Regions from separate parts of the Rhizobium sp. AG207R genome, predicted to be linked through region 1. Evidence: riboswitches for the same ligand, from Rfam matches in the RefSeq annotation. Region 1 holds a riboswitch; each other region holds the start of a gene.

Region 1 (3,273 bases):
CGAACTCGAAAACGCTTCGCAGGATCGCGCCGCGCTCTATGCCGAGCGGCGGACCCTCGGCAGCCGAACTTTATGCTTCGCAAGGTGGAGCGAGGCTGACTTGTCGAGACCGGCAACGCCGGTGGCAAGAGCAATAAAAAGCTCGCGATCCGGAGGAACGCGAGCTCATTTCAGCAAAAGGGAATTGTCGTATCAGCCAGCGGCTTCCAGCTTATCCTGCGTCTTCGTCTCGAAGTCGCTGGCATCGTGGCGCTCACGCAGCTGCTCGGATGGATCGCCCGACATGCGGTTCACCATGCGGCCGCGCTTGACGGTAGGACGCGCGTAGATTTGCTCTGCCCAGCGCTGAACATTCTTGTAATCCTGCACCTGCAGGAACTCGGCCGCGCCATATTGCCAGCCTTTGACCAAGCCGCCGTACCACGGCCAGATGGCAATATCGGCGATCGTATAGTCGCTGCCGGCGATATATTCGCTTTCGGCCAGCCGACGGTCGAGCACGTCGAGCTGACGCTTCACTTCCATGGCGAAGCGATCGATCGCATATTCGATCTTTGTCGGAGCATAGGCGTAGAAATGACCGAAGCCGCCGCCGAGATAGGGCGCGCTGCCCATCTGCCAGAACAGCCAGGAGATGCATTCGGCCCGAGCCGGCTGCTCGGTAGGCAGGAAGGCGCCGAATTTCTCGGCGAGATACATCAAAATCGAGGCCGATTCGAAAACGCGGACCGGCTTCGGACCGCTGCGGTCGAGCAAAGCCGGGATTTTCGAGTTCGGATTGACATCGACGAAACCGCTGCCGAACTGATCGCCCTCGCCGATCTTGATCAGCCAGGCATCATATTCCGCGCCGCTGTGACCAAGTGCCAGCAGCTCTTCGAGCATAATGGTGACCTTCACGCCATTCGGCGTTCCAAGCGAATAGAGCTGAAGGGGATGACGTCCCACCGGCAGTTCTTTCTCGTGAGTCGGGCCGGCAATCGGGCGATTGATATTGGCGAACTGGCCGCCATTGGCCTTGTTCCAGGTCCAGATTTTCGGCGGCGTATATTCGGCAGAACCGGTCATGGGCATCCTCCTGTTTCGGGGAATCACGTTGGGGTTGGTCTTCGATGTAGCGCGCTACATAGGTCGCACATAGGGGCGACTCTTCATTTTTGCGAGAGGAGAATGCGCACACTTTAATGCGGAAGCGCTCTTGCCGCTTGGGTTGGAGCGCCAGCTTCTCGACCGAGTTAGGTCATTGCCAATCTTCTGGAGGTCCATGAAACGAAAAAGCCTGCCGCGGGAGGAGGAGCGGCAGGCTTTTTACAAGAACCGAACAGCGGATGGGAGGAGGAGTTCCGCTATTCCTGCAGCCGTCCCTGGGAGGAGGATAAGGACGTCTGCGAAGCGAAGGGATGCGGGAGGAGATGCATCCCTTCGATAAGAGGAACATACCAGTCTTTTGCTCAGTTCATAGGCATTTCTTTGCAAGGCAGTTATGCGCCATGCGAAAAGCAGAGAGCTAAATTGATGCAATCTTCAGCAAGCGCGGCGAAAAGGAACGGTGATATTCATAAAGCAAAAGCGCCTGCTCAAGGGGAACAGGCGCTGACATAATTCAGCTTTATTAGGAGCCGGTGCGGCCGTTAGCGAGCGATCGCTGCGCGGGCAACGTTGCGGATTTCGCCGCGATCGATACCCAGATCATGCAGTTCGCGCGTGGACATACGGCCCAGTTCGGCGACCGTCTGACGATACTTGCGCCAGTTATTGAAAGAGCGTGCTACGTTCATGATGATCCCCTTTCCTTGGGCTTTCGAAGCTGAGCGGCCGTGCTTGGCGCTCCCGTCGCTTCGATGAGAAACATATAGTCGAAGCCCACAGGTTTTTGCAGAGCTAAGGGATCACTCCACCTATGCATCCATTGCATGGGTCGCCGAGAAAGCAGGCAATCTCACTCGCCAGCATGGCTTTTGTGATTTGCTGGTGACAGCGCCGTCTTTGTCTGCGAAAAGAAGAGAGATGAGAGACAGGGGCGTCCGCCATCCGGCGGGCTGAGAAGCACCCTTCGAACCTGAACCAGATCATGCTGGCGGAGGGAGTCGCTCGGGACCTCGTAAAGCACCAGCACGTCGTCCCTGTGCGTCTCGCCCGCCTGAAAGGGGCGATATGCAAGACCAGACAACTGCAGGCAATTTGCTTCGCACCATGCGGGCTAACCCTCCGCTGGTGCAATGCATCACCAATTTCGTCGCCATGAATATCGCGGCCAATGTGATGCTTGCCGCCGGGGCATCGCCGGCAATGGTACATGCCGAAGAGGAGGCCGGCGAGTTTGCCGCTATCTCCGGCGCGCTGACGATCAATATCGGCACGCTCTCGTCCGGCTGGCTTGCGGGCATGCTGAAGGCTGCCCGGTCGGCAAACGAGGCGGGCAAGCCCTGGGTCCTCGATCCTGTCGCCCATTATGCGACCACGTTCCGCCGCAAGGCGGTCGCGCAATTGATCGAGCTAAAGCCGGCGATCATTCGCGGCAACGCGTCCGAGATCATCGCGCTTGCCGGCGGCACGAGCCGCGGCCAGGGCGTCGATAGCCGCGACGCCGTCGAACACGCGGAAGATTCCGCCCGGCAATTGGCGGGAAAGCATGGCTGCGTCGTTGCAGTTACCGGCGTTACGGATTTCGTGACCGACGGGCGGAGGGCAAAGCGCATCGCCGGCGGTTCGTCATTCATGCCGCAGGTGACGGCCCTCGGCTGCTCGCTGACCTGCCTCGTCGGTGCCTTTGCTGCGGCAATGCCGGATGATCCATTCGATGCAACCGTTGCGGCGCTCGCGGTCTTTGCCGTCGCCGGCGAACAGGCCGGAGCGGCTGCAGACGGGCCGGGCTCCTTTTCCTGGCGCTTCCTCGACGCCCTCGCCGGCCTTAGCCCGGAAGTGCTGGATCGCAATGCAAGGATATCGGCGGCATGAAAGACTTCGATCTCTCGCTCTATCTCGTCCTCGATCCGGTGCTATGTGCCAACCTCGGCATGATTGAAACCACCCGTGCAGCCATTGCCGGCGGCGCAACCATCGTACAGCTGCGCGACAAGCATGCACCGACAGCCACCATGATCGAGACGGGCCGCGCCCTCAAGCAAATCCTGCAGGGAACAAATGTCCGGCTGATCGTCAACGACAATGTCGAGGCTGCCATCGCCATTGGCGCCGATGGCCTCCACATCGGACAGGAGGATATGAATGCCGCCGAAGCACGCCGCCTGATCGGGCCGGACATGATCCTCG
Region 2 (3,273 bases), on a different contig from region 1:
TGAAAACCGGGCGTCCCGCGCATTCGATCGACCGCGCAACGTTTCGGCCAAGTTCGGATTTCCTGCCCCATGGACATGCAGACAAGCTTCACGCCGCTCGTGGCGGATCATAAGCGGCGGCTTATTCTTTTCCTGTTTCTGATGACCGCCATGTTCATGGCAACTCTGGATAACCAGATCGTCTCGACGGCACTGCCGACGATCGTCGGCGAATTCGGGCATCTGGAGCGCTTCGGCTGGATCGGATCAGCCTATCTTCTTTCGCTCTCCGCCGTCATGCCCGTCTACGGCAAGCTCGGCGATCTCTTCGGCCGCAAATATGTGATGATGACGGCGATCGCGATCTTCACGATCGGCTCCGCCGTCTGCGGCCTGGCCGTCTCGATGGATACGCTGATCGCCGCCCGCGTCCTTCAAGGCTTCGGCGGCGGCGGCATCATGGTCTCGATCTTCGCTGTCAACGCCGATCTTTTCGAGCCGCGGGAACGCGCTCGCTACCAGAGTTACTCGAGCCTGGTGCTCATGGCTTCCGGCGCCATCGGCCCGGTTCTCGGCGGCACGATGAGCGATCTCTTCGGCTGGCGTTCGATCTTCCTCGTCAACGTCCCGATCGGCTTTATCGTGCTGGCCGGCCTTGCTACCATGCTTCCCTATCGCAAACCGGCCCGACGCCCGAAGATCGACTATGCCGGCGCAATCGTTCTTGCGCTGACGACGACGAGCATCGTGCTTGCCGCCGACGGCAGCGAACTCTTCGGATCTCTGCTGTCGCCGCAGTGCCTCGGTATCATCGCCTTCGGCGTGATCTGCGCTATCGCCTGGGTCTTCATCGAGCGTCGCGCACCGGAGCCCATCGTGCCGATGACGTTGTTCCGTAACCCGACATTCGGCCTTCTGCTGATCATTTCGATCACAAGCGGCGCCGTGGCCATCGGCATGGTCAACTATTTTGCGCTCTTCCTGCAGACGACGACGGGCCTTTCGCCATCGATGGCCGGGCTGCTGTTCATTCTCCTGACCGGCGGCATCGTCTGCGGCTCACTATCGGCCGGCCGGCTAATTGCCGCGAGAGGGCGCTACAAGCCCTTCGCCGTCGCGAGTGCTGCCTGCAGCGCCATCGCGTTCGGCTCACTTGCCTTCCTGCCTGCCGGTACGCCCATCGTCATCATCGGCGGCCTGATGCTGCTGCACGGCATCGGCATCGGCCTTGCGCAGCAGGTGCCCGTCATCGGCGTGCAGAATGCAGCGGCTTCCCGTGACGTCGGCGCGGCAACGGGTGCCGTCACGCTCTCGCGCATGGGCGGCGCCTCCATCGCCATCTCCATCTACGGCGCCATCATCGCCGCCAAACTCGGCAATGTTGGTATCTCCATATCAGGCGTATCCGATATCGAGCAGCTGACGCCGAAGATGATGGCGGCTTTGCCGGAAGCAACCCGCGAGGCGGTCGCCAATGCCTATGCGAGCGCCTTCAGCCCGCTGTTCGTGACCGCCGCCGGCATCTGCCTTCTCGGCCTTTTGACCGCGCTGATGCTGAAGAACGTGCAGCTTCCGGGGGCGACGAAGAAATTCGAAAGCCCGGCGGTCGCGGAGGCTGCCGAGTAAATCCTCCATGCTGCAATCGGCAAGGGCATCATTTCCCTTGTCATCCCTTCGTCACAAGGCTAAATCTGCCGACGCTCTAACGGGGTGCCTTATGTCCTTCGGACATTTCGGCTGAGAGGCTTTCACCGGCCAACCCGCGGAACCTGATCCGGCTAACACCGGCGGAGGGATTAGACGCGTGACGAAATCATAGCGCCCTTTTCCCCTTCAAGACGAAACCAAAAAGGAGGCGCTGTCATGCAACACCGTTCGCTATTGTCATTCTTCGCAGGCCTGGCCTTTGCCGCCGGAACGTCGTTTTTTGCTGCCCAGACGGCCGAAGCAGCCGACAAGACGCTGACCATCTACACCTATGAAAGCTTCACCGCCGACTGGGGGCCGGGCGCCAAGGTCAAGGCCGCTTTCGAGAAGACCTGCGGCTGCACGGTCAATTATGTCGCCGTCACCGATGGCGTGGCGCTTCTCTCGCGTCTGAAGCTGGAAGGGACGGGCACCAAGGCCGATGTCGTTCTCGGCCTCGATACCAATCTCATCGATGAAGCGAAGGATACCGGCCTCTTCGATGCCAGCGGCGTCGACACCTCGGCCCTCAAGGTTCCCGGCGGTTTCAAGGACGATGTTTTCGTGCCCTACGACTACGGCCATTTCGCCGTGATCTATGACAGCCAGACGGTCAAGAATCCCCCCAAGAGCATGAAGGATCTCGTCGAAGGCGATCCCAATCAGAAGATCGTCATCGAGGACCCGCGCACCTCGACGCCGGGTCTCGGTCTGCTGCTCTGGGTCAAGTCGATTTACGGCGACAAGGCCGCCGATGCCTGGACAAAGCTCAAGGGCCGCATCCTGACTGTCACCCCCGGCTGGTCGGAAGCCTATGACCTCTTCACAAAGGGCGAAGCGCCGATGGTGCTCTCCTATACGACGTCGCCTGCCTATCATATGATCGAGGACAAGACCGACCGCTATCAGGCAGCCGACTTCTCGGAAGGGCATTACATCCAGATCGAGGTCGCCGGCCTCATCAAGTCCTCGCCGAACAAGGAGCTTGCGCGCGACTTCCTCAAATTCATGATCTCCACGGGCTTCCAGGACATCATCCCGACAAGCAATTGGATGATGCCGGTTTCAGCCACTTCGGAGCCGCTGCCGGACGCCTTCAACAAGCTCGTGGTGCCCTCGAAGACCTTCCTGATGAGCCCCGCCGATGTCGACAAGAACCGCAAGGCCTGGATCGACGAATGGCTGGCCGCCACCAGCGGCAACTGATGCCTTGACGACACTCACGGCACCAGAGCGAAGACGCGCCATTTCCGGCGGGGCAGTCAGCCTCGCCGGCATCGTGCTCTTCGTCGGGATCGCCGTGCTCGTTCTGCTCGCCGCCGGCATCGACTCCGGCGGTACCAATCCCCTGGCAGATCCCTACTTGCTGCGCGTCCTGCGCTTCACTCTGCTGCAGGCGGTACTCTCGACGCTGCTTTCCGTTGTGCTCGCCATTCCGGTCGCGCGCGCATTGGCGCGCCAGCCGCGCTTTCCCGGCCGCCTTTGGCTCATCCGGTTGATGGCCGTGCCGATGGGCCTGCCCGTACTGATCGGCGCGCTCGGCCTGCTCGGCATATGGGGCCGGCAAGGTCTGCTCAATCAGGCCCTCGCAACTCTCGGCCTGTCGCA
Region 3 (3,273 bases), on a different contig from region 1:
ACCGCATTTAAGGCCACCGCGATGTCGGCGGTCGATGACGACCATGGCTGCCCAATCTGGTTATGATATGGCCATCGGGAATTCCACGGCACAATGACCGGTCGGTTTGAGCAAAGATCAGCAATGAAATTCAATAATTCGCTACACACAGAAATATTGAATTTTCCTAGATTCCGGCGACTCGCGCCATCGGAGAGGGAAAATCGCGAATGAATGAGAACCGGCTGATCTTCATAGCGACCCCCTGCTTCGGCGGCCTCGTTACCAAGGACTACATGCAGTCCATTTTCTCACTGATGCAGACGGGAGCGCAGGCGGGCATACAGCTGACGCTGGCTCTGCTCGGCAATGACGCCCTGATTACCCGCAGCCGAAACACGCTTGTCTCGTCCTTCCTGAACGATACGACGGCGACCCATATGCTCTTCATCGACGCCGACATCAGCTTCGAGCCCGATCAGGTCATGAGGCTTCTGGAAGCCGATAAGGATGTGGTCGCCGCCATGTATCCGATCAAGGATTATGATTGGCAGACGGCGGCCCGTATCAATTCAGCAGACGGCGAAACACTTGCGGCAGCCGCACTTCACTATGTCGGCACGCCACTTGTCGGCCAGGTTGCAGAGCGTGATGGCGATTTCGTCAGCGCCATCTATGCAGGTACGGGCATGCTTTTGATCAAGCGCAACGTTATAGAAAGAATGATCGCGGCCTATCCGGAGCTGCGCTACAACGCAATCCACGCCTATCCCAGCACCAAACGCTCGCCCAGCACCCAATACGCCCTGTTTGAATGCATGGTCGAGGAGGGAACGGGGATCTATCTCAGCGAGGACTTCGCCTTCTGTCACCGCTGGCGCGCCCTCGGCGGCAAGATCTGGCTCGATACCGCGAGTAAGCTGTCCCATACCGGCCCCCATCGCTTCGTCGGCAATACCACACCACGTTACTAAGGCGCGACAAGTCCGCACGATGATCTGCGCGATAAAGTTGCAATTCGACGGGCGCGGCAATGGTCAATCTCCCGGAAAATGCGACCGCCGCTGCGGGGTTGACAGAGGACAAGAGTAAGGCATAGCCTTTTGACATTCACCAGGGGGGTCCCGGCAAGGGGCTGAGATACTGCTGAACAATACGGCTATGCCGGTTGTGGGCGCAGTGACCCGTTGAACCTGATCCAGTTCATACTGGCGTAGGGACGGTGCAAGCGCTCGAGGCTTCGGATTCCCGCCTGGATTCCATGCCGGCGTCTTTTCATCATTCCGGCTGATTGACTGGGTCTCCAACTGCAACTTGGAGCCTCACACCATGAACATTGCCGCAAAAAACCTCACTCCGACCGTCACCACCGGCCCGCTGCCGGCCTCTCGAAAAATCCATATCACCGGGGATATCCATGCCGATATCCGTGTGCCGATGCGCGAAATCAGCGTCCATCCGACATCGGGCGAGCCGCCAGTTATCGTCTACGATTCGTCCGGCCCCTATACTGTCGAAGGTGCAGATATCCGCATCGAAGAGGGCCTGCCGCAGCTGCGCCGCGATTGGGTTCTCGCCCGTGGCGATGTCGAGGCTTATGAAGGCCGCCATGTGCGTCCCGAAGACAACGGCTTCGTCACCGGCGAACGGCTGACACCGGAATTTCCGGCCAAGCGCCAGCCACTGCGCGCCAAGGATGGCAAGGCCGTCACTCAGCTCGCCTATGCGCGTGCCGGCATCATCACCCCGGAAATGGAATTTATCGCCATCCGCGAAAATCTCGGCCGTAAGGCGAAGGCAGAAGCCTTGATCCGCGATGGCGAGAGCTTCGGCGCGCATATTCCCGATCACGTCACGCCTGAATTCGTTCGCCAGGAAGTTGCGAGCGGCCGAGCGATCATTCCGGCCAACATCAATCATCCCGAAAGCGAGCCGATGATCATCGGCCGGAATTTCCTGGTGAAGATCAACGCCAATATCGGCAATTCCGCACTCACCTCCTCCATGGCGGAGGAAGTCGAGAAGATGGTCTGGGCAGCACGCTGGGGTGCCGATACCGTCATGGATCTTTCGACCGGCCGCAACATTCACAATATCCGCGAATGGATCATCCGCAATTCGCCGCTGCCGATCGGCACGGTGCCGCTCTATCAGGCTCTGGAAAAAGTCGGCGGCATCGCGGAGGAACTGACCTGGGAGATCTATCGCGACACGCTGATCGAGCAGGCCGAACAGGGCGTCGACTATTTCACCATCCATGCCGGCGTGCGGCTGCACTACATCCCGCTCACCGTCAACCGCGTCACCGGCATTGTCTCGCGCGGCGGCTCGATCATGGCCAAGTGGTGTCTCCATCACCACAAGGAGAGCTTCCTCTACGAGCATTTCGAGGAAATCTGCGACATCTGCCGCGCCTATGACGTCTCCTTCTCGCTCGGCGACGGCTTGCGGCCCGGTTCGATCGCCGATGCCAACGATGCCGCGCAGTTTGCCGAGCTCGAAACGCTCGGCGAACTGACGAAGATCGCCTGGGCCAAAGATTGCCAGGTGATGATCGAAGGCCCCGGCCATGTGCCGATGCACAAGATCAAGGAGAACATGGATAAGCAGCTCGCCGTCTGCGGCGAGGCACCCTTCTACACGCTCGGACCGCTGACGACGGATATCGCACCGGGATACGATCACATCACCTCGGGCATCGGCGCTGCGATGATCGGCTGGTTTGGCACGGCGATGCTGTGCTACGTCACGCCGAAGGAGCATCTCGGCCTGCCCGACCGCAACGACGTCAAGACCGGCGTCATCACCTACAAGATCGCCGCGCATGCGGCCGACCTCGCCAAGGGTCATCCGGCCGCTCAGGTCCGCGACGACGCATTGTCGCGTGCGAGATTCGAGTTCCGCTGGGAGGACCAGTTCAACCTGTCGCTCGATCCGGATACCGCCCGCAGCTTCCACGACGAAACCTTGCCGAAGGAGGCTCACAAGGTCGCGCATTTCTGCTCGATGTGCGGCCCGAAATTCTGCTCGATGCGGATTTCGCACGACATTCGCGCGGAGGCACAGAAGGAAGGGCTGGAAGCGATGGCGGCGAAATATCGGGAGGGCGGCGATCTCTATATGCCGGTCGAAGCCCCTACCCAGCCGGCCGAGTGACATGCGCATCCTCATCAAAGGGGCCGGCGTTGCCGGCCTCACGGTCGCTCACGAGCTGATCCGGCGCGGAGCAGAGGTCACGATCTCGGATCCAAGCCGGAATTTTCATCGCGCCGCCTCCTGGCTTGCCGGCGGCAT

Evidence for each region. Region 1 has a riboswitch for thiamine pyrophosphate ahead of thiM (hydroxyethylthiazole kinase). Riboswitches for the same ligand answer to the same signal wherever they lie in the genome.
Region 2: linked by a shared signal. The riboswitch ahead of thiB (thiamine ABC transporter substrate binding subunit) and the one ahead of thiM (hydroxyethylthiazole kinase) in region 1 are both predicted to bind thiamine pyrophosphate.
Region 3: linked by a shared signal. The riboswitch ahead of thiC (phosphomethylpyrimidine synthase ThiC) and the one ahead of thiM (hydroxyethylthiazole kinase) in region 1 are both predicted to bind thiamine pyrophosphate.

Annotation. Positions count from the first base shown of each region.
Region 1 is NZ_JAEPVT010000014.1:97,677-100,949, forward strand. Features, by position in the region: gene yghU (glutathione-dependent disulfide-bond oxidoreductase) at 193-1,068, opposite strand; gene JJQ51_RS28550 (DUF1127 domain-containing protein) at 1,632-1,778, opposite strand; TPP riboswitch at 2,007-2,103, shown strand; gene thiM (hydroxyethylthiazole kinase) at 2,155-2,958, shown strand; gene thiE (thiamine phosphate synthase) at 2,955-3,273, shown strand, end outside.
Region 2 is NZ_JAEPVT010000003.1:387,828-391,100, forward strand. Features, by position in the region: gene JJQ51_RS09345 (MDR family MFS transporter) at 70-1,605, shown strand; TPP riboswitch at 1,676-1,792, shown strand; gene thiB (thiamine ABC transporter substrate binding subunit) at 1,843-2,871, shown strand; gene thiP (thiamine/thiamine pyrophosphate ABC transporter permease ThiP) at 2,876-3,273, shown strand, end outside.
Region 3 is NZ_JAEPVT010000004.1:115,968-119,240, forward strand. Features, by position in the region: gene JJQ51_RS10585 (hypothetical protein) at 210-953, shown strand; TPP riboswitch at 1,085-1,217, shown strand; gene thiC (phosphomethylpyrimidine synthase ThiC) at 1,309-3,135, shown strand; gene thiO (glycine oxidase ThiO) at 3,137-3,273, shown strand, end outside.